3 regions of the Mesorhizobium sp. WSM4828 genome follow, and region 3 is predicted to be linked to each of the others. Evidence: riboswitches for the same ligand, from Rfam matches in the RefSeq annotation. Region 3 holds a riboswitch; each other region holds the start of a gene.
What was found. A riboswitch is a leader RNA that binds a small molecule or an ion and turns the genes downstream of it on or off. The one in region 3 is predicted to bind thiamine pyrophosphate.
Positions count from the first base shown of each region.

Region 1: another riboswitch for thiamine pyrophosphate. It lies ahead of thiC (phosphomethylpyrimidine synthase ThiC); the one in region 3 lies ahead of thiB (thiamine ABC transporter substrate binding subunit).
Region 2: another riboswitch for thiamine pyrophosphate. It lies ahead of thiC (phosphomethylpyrimidine synthase ThiC); the one in region 3 lies ahead of thiB (thiamine ABC transporter substrate binding subunit).

Region 1 is NZ_JBVVQK010000015.1:32,923-36,195, reverse strand. Features, by position in the region: gene AC0L2X_RS18185 (porin) at 90-1,250, shown strand; TPP riboswitch at 1,494-1,610, shown strand; gene thiC (phosphomethylpyrimidine synthase ThiC) at 1,714-3,273, shown strand, end outside.
Region 2 is NZ_JBVVQK010000001.1:528,620-531,892, reverse strand. Features, by position in the region: gene AC0L2X_RS02665 (Fic family protein) at 52-1,596, shown strand; TPP riboswitch at 1,767-1,883, shown strand; gene thiC (phosphomethylpyrimidine synthase ThiC) at 1,984-3,273, shown strand, end outside.
Region 3 is NZ_JBVVQK010000033.1:14,806-18,078, forward strand. Features, by position in the region: gene AC0L2X_RS27455 (ABC-F family ATP-binding cassette domain-containing protein) at 1-521, opposite strand, end outside; gene AC0L2X_RS27460 (thiamine diphosphokinase) at 523-1,167, opposite strand; TPP riboswitch at 1,286-1,400, shown strand; gene thiB (thiamine ABC transporter substrate binding subunit) at 1,444-2,457, shown strand; gene thiP (thiamine/thiamine pyrophosphate ABC transporter permease) at 2,715-3,273, shown strand, end outside.

The sequences.
Region 1 (3,273 bases), on a different contig from region 3:
AAAAGTTTCAAACGTTCAATTACGAACTTTTAGCATTCACGAGAACTCATCTTGATGATTATCTTTTAACCTTTGAATGGAGATCCGGAATGATCGTAAGCAGCCTTCTTCTCGGCTCAGTTGCGGCCCTGATCTCCGTTTCCGTCGCTCGCGCGGCGGACCAAGTCTCTGCGCCGGACCCGACCGAATACGTCAAGATCTGCGACGTCTACGGTTCGGGCTACTTCCATATCCCCGACACCGAGACCTGCCTGCGCATCGGCGGCTACATCCGTTACGACGTCGGCCTCGGCGATGTCCGATCCTATGACGGGGCAAGAACCACCGATGGGAGCCCTGGCGAGGCTCAGGGCACCTGGCGAAACAACGCGCGTTTCACGTTCAAAACTTGGACGCGCCAGGAGACCGAACTCGGTGCACTGAAGACCTATACTGAAAACCGCGTGAACTTCGGCAACCGCAACGCTCATCCGGGTCCGGACAGCCCTCAGAACTATGGCTTCAACAGCGGCGTCAAGTTGGCTTCCGCCTGGATCCAGCTTGGTGGCCTCCGAGTTGGTAAGGACGAGTCGGCCTTCGACACGTTTACAGGCTACGCCGGGAACGTCCTCAATAACGTACTCGTTCCGTACGGCGACTTCGATACCAACGTGGCCCAGTATTACTTCGATGCCGGCAATGGCTTTTCGGCTCTGGTTTCACTTGAACAAGGGTCGGGTGTAGTCGGTACTATCGACAGCCATGTTCCGCACGTCGTCTTCGGCGTAAAACAGACGCAGGGCTGGGGCGCGATCACCGGCGTAATCGCCCGTGACAGCAACTACGATGCTTTGGCCGGCAAGGTCCGCGTCGATGTCAATGTCACAGATGACCTGTCGCTATTCGGAATGTTCGGCTATGGCTCCATTGGCAATCTCAACGATGACCCAACCAATGCAGTCGCCGCTCACGGTCGCGGCTTCTACAAAACTTGGAGCGGCAACTGGGCTTTCTGGGCCGGCTCCACTTACACACTCAACGAGAAAACTTCGTTCAACCTTCAGGTCTCGGGTGATCAGTTCAGGAACTCTGGTGTGGCTGCAAACGTCGCCTACTTGGTCGTTCCAGGTTTCACAGTCACAGCCGAAGTCGACTATGACCACTACAGCAACTTCGGCGTAGGCGCGGTCGACCGTTCCCGCGTGAACTGGACTCACGTCGGCAAAAAGAACAGCCTCGGCGGCACACTCCGATTCCAAAGCTCATTTTAAACAACTCCATCTGGTGTCGGCGCCCCAGCGGATCGCCCGAAGGCGATTTACGCGCAAACCTTCGGTGCCGATTGAAGGCGTAATCATCATAAGGACCGATCTTTAGTTCAACCGTTTGCGACCCCTTATCCATGTCTTCGTCTCCAACGCCTGGTTTGTCGCCGACATATGGTCTGACCGGCTACCGATCATCGCCTCGGCCCGAATGCGCTTGACAAATCGGAGCCGGCCCGTTCAACCTGACGCATTCACCAGGGGAGTCCCGGCAAGGGGCTGAGATACTGCTGGCTTTCGCGGCGCAGTGACCCGTTGAACCTGATCCAGTTCATACTGGCGTAGGGACGGTGCAAGCGCTTTGAGGGAGTTTACGCCCGAGGTCCTGTTTCGGCAGGTCGACAGAAGCGTCTTTTCATCCTTCCGGCACAGAACTGGGTCTCCAATGCATGAGCAAAGGAGCCTCAAGATGAATGCCCTCACTCCCGCTGTCTCGACGGGACCGCTGCCCGCCTCGCGGAAAATCCACAAGCCCGGTGCCATCCACCCGCAGATCAAGGTGCCGATGCGCGAAATCTCCGTCCATCCGACGGCCGGTGAGCCGCCCGTCACCGTTTACGATCCGTCTGGCCCCTATACGGACCCCACCGTCGAAATTAGTATCAAAAAGGGTCTTGCCCGGCTTCGTCACGAATGGATATCAGCGCGCGGTGACGTCGAGGCCTATGAGGGCCGCCACGTCCGGCCGGAGGACAACGGATTTGCGGCGGGCGAGCGCCTGACGCCGGAATTTCCCGTTCGCAACCGACCGCTCAGGGCCAAGGCGGGCAAGGCGGTGACCCAGCTAGCCTATGCGCGCGCCGGCATCATCACGCCCGAAATGGAGTTCGTCGCCATCCGCGAGAACCTCGGCCGCGAGATCGTCCGCGGCAAGCTGCAACGCGATGGCGAAGCCTTTGGCGCGGCGCTTCCCGATTTCGTCACGCCGGAATTCGTCCGCGACGAGGTGGCGCGCGGACGGGCGATCATTCCCGCCAACATTAACCACCCGGAGAGCGAGCCGATGATCATCGGCCGCAATTTCCTGGTCAAGATCAATGCCAATATCGGTAACTCCGCCGTCACGTCGTCGATGGCCGAAGAGGTCGAAAAGATGGTCTGGGCGATCCGCTGGGGCGCCGACACGGTGATGGACCTGTCGACCGGCCGCAACATCCACAACATCCGCGACTGGATCGTGCGCAATGCGCCGGTCCCGATCGGCACGGTGCCGCTCTATCAGGCGCTCGAAAAGGTCGGCGGCATTGCCGAGGACCTGACCTGGGAGGTCTACCGCGACACGCTGATCGAACAGGCCGAACAGGGCATCGACTATTTCACCATCCACGCCGGCGTGCGGTTGCACTACATCCCGCTGACCATCGACCGGGTCACGGGCATCGTCTCGCGCGGCGGCTCGATCATGGCCAAATGGTGCTTGCACCATCACCGGGAAAGCTTCCTTTACGAGCATTTCGCGGAAATTTGCGACATCTGTCGCGCCTATGACGTGTCCTTCTCGCTCGGCGACGGTCTTCGTCCCGGCTCGATCGCCGATGCCAATGACGCGGCGCAATTCGCCGAGCTGGAAACGCTCGGCGAGCTGACGCAGATCGCCTGGGCGAAGGATTGCCAGGTGATGATCGAGGGTCCGGGCCATGTCCCCATGCACAAGATCAAGGAGAATATGGACAAGCAGCTCGCCGTCTGCGGCGAGGCGCCGTTCTATACGCTTGGGCCGCTGACGACCGACATCGCGCCAGGCTACGACCACATCACCTCCGGCATCGGCGCTGCGATGATCGGCTGGTTCGGCACCGCCATGCTCTGCTATGTCACGCCCAAGGAGCATCTCGGCCTTCCCGATCGCAACGACGTCAAGATTGGTGTGATCACCTACAAGATCGCCGCCCATGCCGCCGATCTGGCGAAGGGCCATCCGGCGGCAAAGGTTAGGGATGATGCCCTTTCGCGCGCGCGCTTCGAGTTC
Region 2 (3,273 bases), on a different contig from region 3:
CATAAGATTTGGCTCAGTCGCACCAAAATTCGATGAAAGGATCCCCTTTTCATGCCTGTGGCGCAGAAGCACCAATTTTCAGGTCCTGTTATCGTTTTTCAGGAAATCCGCCTTCCGGAGATGGTGACCCCGGCCGGGTACAGCGCCCTGATCGGAGCTTACGAGCTCGCCGTGCCCTTGCCCCGGACCCTGTCGGCCACTGGCGAGCATCATCGCATTACCGAACGGGATGGCTGGCGGATCATGACGCCCCGCCATGCCCCACATCCAACACTCGAAGGCCATCTGACCTTCGCGCTCAAGTACGAGGGGCTCGACCTTGCCGTCCTCAAACGGCTGTTCCAGGTGACCGGTCCCGCACCGATCGAGGCGCTCGTCCGTGAAAGCCCCACAGGCAGTTATGCCCGCCGCATCTGGTTTCTATCTGAATGGCTGACGGGCACACGTCTCGATCTGCCGGACGCGGCGGCCGGACGATACGTTCCGGTTGTCGATCCCGAGCTGCAGTGGCCCGGATCCGAGAAGACCGCTTCGCGCTACCGCATAAAGGACAATCTCCCCGGCACGCCTGAGTTCTGCCCCCTGGTGTTCCGAACCAAGACTCTCGAAAAATTCATTGGCCTTGAACTGCCGCGGCGCGCGGAGGCAATCGTGGCGGACGTGCCGCGCGACCTCCTTGCTCGGACCGCCGCCTTTCTTTTGCTCAAAGACTCGCGATCAAGCTATGCGATCGAGGGCGAGCGCCCGCCGCAAGATCGCATCCAGCGCTGGGGCCGCGCCATCGGCGAAGCCGGCCGCTGGCCGATCGATCGCGATGAGCTGCTACGTCTGCAAAAAATTGTACTTGGCGACGCCCGTTTCGTAAGACTTGGCTTCCGAAAAGAAGGAGGTTTCGTCGGTGAGCATGACCGAGACAACGGCACGCCCCTGCCCGATCACATCAGCGCTCGGCCCGAGGACCTGCCGCGGCTAATCGATGGAATGGCGGCCTTCGATCAGGGCCCCGCGCAAAACCTTGATGCGGTCATAGCCGCCGCAATCCTCGCCTTCGGCTTTGTCTACATCCACCCGTTCGAGGACGGAAACGGCCGCATTCACCGCTACCTAATCCACCACGTCCTTGCCACGCGCGGCTTCAATCCGCCGGGAGTGGTCTTTCCCGTCTCGGCCGCGATCCTGGACCAGATCAACGAGTACAGGGGCGTGCTCGAGAGCTATTCGCAGCGCCTTCTGCCGTGGGTGGAATGGGAACCGACGCCGCAATTCAACGTCCGGGTGCTGAATGACACCGGTGATTTCTACCGGTTCTTCGATGCGACCCCGCACGCCGAATTCCTCTATGCCTGCGTTCAGCGGACGATCGAACGGGACCTTCCCGAGGAAACCGCGTTTCTGCAGCGCTACGCCCAATTTCGGCAGCAGGTGGACGCCTTTATCGACATGCCCGAGCGGTTGGCCGCCCTGCTCTTCCGTTTCCTTCACCAGAATGGTGGCCATCTGTCGAACCGCGAGCGCGAAAAGGAATTCTCCGCGCTGACCAGTGACGAGGCAGGAAGAATCGAGGCGATCTACGCGCAAACCTTTGGTTCCCATTGAGGCGGATCGATTTTTAGTCCGACAGTTTGCGATTCCTTGTCCCTGTCTTCATCTCCCACGCTTGACTTGTCGCCGAGACATGCGCGATTTTTTCCGCACGGTCTGACCAGCCGCCGATCAGCCGCGGCCAGAACGCGCTTGACAAACCGGAGACGTCCCGTCCAACCTGACGCATTCACCAGGGGAGTCCCGGCAAGGGGCTGAGATACTGCTTGCTTTCGCGGCGCAGTGACCCGTTGAACCTGATCCAGTTCATACTGGCGTAGGGACGGTGCAAGCGCTTTGCGGGAGTTTACGCCCGAGGTCCTGTTTCGGCAGGTCGACAGAAGCGTCTCATCCTTCCGTCACAGAACTGGGTCTCCAATGCATGAGCAAAGGAGCCTCAAGATGAATGCCCTCACTCCCGCCGTCTCGACGGGACCGCTGCCCGCCTCGCGGAAAATCCACAAACCCGGTGCCATCCACCCGCAGATCAGGGTGCCGATGCGCGAAATCTCCGTCCATCCAACGGCCGGCGAGCCGCCCGTCACCGTCTACGATCCGTCCGGCCCCTATACCGACCAGACTGTCGAAACCAGCATCGAGAAGGGTCTTGCCCGGCTTCGTCACGAATGGATCACGGCGCGCGGTGACGTCGAGGCCTATGAGGGCCGCCATGTCCGGCCGGAAGACAATGGATTCGTCACGGGCGAACGCCTGACACCGGAGTTTCCAGTCCGAAACCGGCCCCTGAGGGCCAAGGCAGGCAAGGCCGTGACCCAGCTTGCCTATGCGCGTGCCGGCATCATCACGCCTGAAATGGAGTTCGTCGCCATCCGCGAGAACCTCGGCCGCGAGATCCTGCGCGGCAAGCTCGAGCGCGACGGCGAAGCCTTCGGCGCGGCGATCCCCGATTTCGTCACGCCGGAATTCGTGCGCGAGGAGGTGGCGCGCGGACGCGCGATCATTCCCGCCAACATCAACCATCCCGAAAGCGAGCCGATGATCATCGGCCGCAATTTCCTGGTGAAGATCAACGCCAATATCGGCAATTCGGCGGTCACCTCCTCGATGGCCGAAGAGGTGGAAAAGATGGTGTGGGCGATCCGCTGGGGCGCCGATACGGTGATGGACCTGTCGACCGGCCGCAACATCCACAACATCCGCGACTGGATCGTGCGCAATGCGCCGGTGCCGATCGGCACGGTGCCGCTCTACCAAGCGCTGGAGAAGGTGGGCGGCATTGCCGAGGACCTGACCTGGGAGGTCTACCGCGACACGCTGATCGAACAGGCCGAACAGGGCGTCGACTATTTCACCATCCACGCCGGCGTGCGGTTGCACTACATCCCGCTGACCGTCGACCGGGTCACGGGCATCGTCTCGCGCGGCGGCTCGATCATGGCCAAATGGTGCTTGCACCATCACCGGGAAAGCTTCCTTTACGAGCGTTTCGCGGAGATCTGCGACATCTGCCGGGCCTATGACGTGTCCTTTTCGCTCGGCGACGGGCTCCGTCCGGGCTCGATCGCCGATGCCAACGACGCGGCGCAATTCGCCGAGCTGGAAACGTTGGGCGAGCTGACGCAGATCGCATGGGCGAAGGATTGCCAGGTGATGATCGAGGGGCCTGGCCACGTGCCGATGCACAAGATCAAGCAGAACATGGACAAGCAGCTCGCTGTCTGCGGGGAGGCG
Region 3 (3,273 bases):
TGCGAGATGACGACCAGTGCCGAGGAGGTGCGGGCAAGCTCCTCCTCCAGCCATTCGATAACCGAAAGGTCAAGATGATTGGTCGGCTCATCGAGGAGGAGAATGTCGGGCTCCGGCGCCATGACGCGGGCGAGGGCGGCGCGCCGCGCCTCGCCGCCGGAGAGGTCGTTCGGCCGCTCCTCGCCGGTCAGGCCGAGATGCTCCATCAGATAGGTGGCGCGGTAGGGATCGTCGGCGGGTCCGAGCCCTGCCTCGACATAGGCGCGGACGGTCGCAAAGCCGTCCATGTCGGGAATTTGCGGCAAGTAGCGCACGGTCGCCGAAGGCTGGCGGAAGACTTCGCCGTCCTGCGGTTCGATCAGCCCGGCGGCAATCTTGAGGAGCGTCGACTTGCCAGAGCCGTTGCGGCCGACCAGGGCGATCTTGTCGCCAGCTGAGGCCGTCAGGGCGGCACCGTCTAGCAGCGGCGTGCCGCCGAAGGTCAGCTTTATCCCGTCGAGATTGAGAAGTGGCGGCGCCATGTCAGCTTTCGGGTAGGGGAAAAGGATGCGCGAGCAGCAGCGCGCGGCCGCTGGCCAGCGCGATTTCCAGCCGGCCCCTGACCTCGTTGGAAATGGTCAGCGACGAGCCGAACGCGACCTCGACATGGTCGAGCGGCCATTTGGCACCGGTGACGCTCAGGCCGGCGAGATCGGAGAAGCCGAGCACCGAAAACAGCGTGCCGTCGGCATAGTCGAAGTCAGTCTTTCCCGGCAGCAAGGGAATGCCTTCCTGCGCGCCGCTGGTCAAAAGCACTTCCGTCCCGCCTTCCGCCAGCCGGACGCTCAGCGCCAGATGCAGGAAGATGTGGTCGGTGCGTTTGCCGCCGAAGGCGCCTGCGAGCACAAGGCTGGTCGCACCGCATTCGAGTGCGGCGGCGATAGCGAGTTCACCGTCGGTCTTGTCTTTTTCGGCGGGAAACACCTGCCGTGGCACGGCGGCCAGATCCTCCGGCAAATCGGCAGGCACCGAATCGAAATCGCCGATCCAGAGTTCCGGCCTGAGGCCCAGCATGCGCGCATGGCCGATGCCGGCATCCGCGGCGATGACGCGCGAGCCTTCGACCTGGCGGTCGAGCAGCGGCGTGCGGATGAGATCGCCGCCAAGCAGGATGGTGAATTTGCTCATATCTCGTGGCCCTTACCAGCCCTGCCCCGGAAACGGAAGATGAAACGGCAGAAGGCTGGGCTTTGGATGTCCGGCAAACTTCCGCTTGCGCAGCACTTCGGCCGGGCCTATGTGTCGCAACGCTCTAACGGGGTGCCGGACGCGATTTTCGCGGACCGGCTGAGAGGCAAGACTGCCAACCCGCTGAACCTGATCCGGTTTGTACCGGCGGAGGGATTAGACGTTTCGGACAGCCCGACGCCTCAATTCCTTTCAACGCGAACGAAGGAGGCGCCGATGCGCGGTTTTTTTCACTCTGTTGTCTCGATTATCCTGCTTGCGGCATCCGCGCTCGCCCTGCCAGGGCAGGCATCGGCACAGGATAAGCTGACCGTCTATACCTATGAAAGCTTCACCGCCGATTGGGGTCCGGGACCCGCTGTGACGAAGGCCTTCGAGGCCGAATGCAGCTGCGTCGTTGAATTCGTCTCGGTCGCCGACGGCGTAGCGCTGCTCAATCGTGTGAAGCTGGAAGGCGCCGCGACCAAGGCCGATATCGTGCTTGGCCTCGATACCAATTTGACCGCCGACGCCAAGGCAACCGGCCTGTTTTCGCCACACGGCGCCGTGTCGGGCGTCAGCGTCCCGGGAGCCTGGAGCGACGATATTTTCGTGCCGTTCGACTATGGCTATTTCGCCGTCGTCTACGATACCGAAAAACTGAAGAGCCCGCCGAAAAGCCTCAGGGAATTGGTCGAGGGCAATGCCGGCGACAAGATCGTCATCCAGGATCCGCGCACCTCTACGCCGGGCCTTGGCCTGCTGTTGTGGGTCAAGTCGGTCTATGGCGACAAGGCGCCCGAAGCCTGGGCCAAGCTCAAGGCGAAGGTGCTGACGGTGACGCCAGGCTGGAGCGAGGCCTACGGCCTGTTCACCAAGGGCGAGGTGCCGATGGTGCTGTCCTACACCACCTCGCCGGCCTACCACATGGTCGCCGAAAACACCGAGCGCTACCAGGCAGCGTCCTTCGAGGAGGGCGAATATCTGCAGATCGAGGTTGCGGGGATCACCACCAAGGGCGCGAAGAACCCGCTGGCGGAAAAGTTCATTGCCTTCATGACCGGACCGAAATTCCAGGATGTCATTCCCGAAACCAACTGGATGTTCCCGGCCGGCAAGACCGACAAGCCGCTCAATCCGGCGTTCGACAAGCTTGTCAAACCGACCAAGACCTTGCTGTTCAGCCCGGAGGAAGTCGCGGCCAACCGCAAGGCCTGGGTCGATGAGTGGCTTGCGGCGATGAGCAAGTAGTCGTGGCGAGCTGATCAAGGTGGTCACTCTACGGCGCCCCCCTCTGTCCTGCCGGACATCTCCCCCACGAGGGGGGAGATTGGCAGCTTCGGCGTCTCGCTCAGTCCTGCAACGTTGGAAATTGGCTAAGGCCGAAGTGACAGCCGATCTCCCCCCTCGTGGGGGAGATGTCCGGCAGGACAGAGGGGGGCGCGAAGGAACGCTGTCCTCGCTAAGAATCTCGAATCGGGCGGTGTAGCGTGCAACGCGCGTCATCAGTGGACTCCCGCGTCACTGCCGGTATCGTCGCGCTCGCAGCCATCGCGCTGCTGATCGGCGGGGCGTTCGCAGGTCTCATCCTGCAAGCCATGCGCGACCCGTCCGGCGCCGGCGCCGCTTTCGATTCCTATCTCTTGCGCGTCGCCCGTTTCACGCTCTGGCAGGCAGTCCTTTCGACCCTGCTCTCCGTTGCACCGGCGCTGTTCGTCGCGCGCGCCCTGTCGCGGCATCCACAGTTTCTCGGGCGAGGCTTTATCCTGCAGCTTTTCGCCCTGCCGCTGGCGCTGCCGGCCATTGTTGCCGCACTCGGTGTCCTGGCGCTCTACGGCCGTGCCGGGTATTTTGCCGGCACGCTGGGCGCGCTAGGCGGCCAGAGCTGGCCCGGCATCTACGGCCTGTCGGGCATCCTCGTTGCCCATGTCTTCTTCAACCTGCCGCTGGCAACGCGGCTGTTCCTGGAAGCATTGCAGACCGTGCCGGCCAACCAATGGCGGCTGGCGAGCCAGCTTGGCATGGGCGCTGCGCCGGCCTTTCGGCTGATCGAATGGCCGCCGCTGC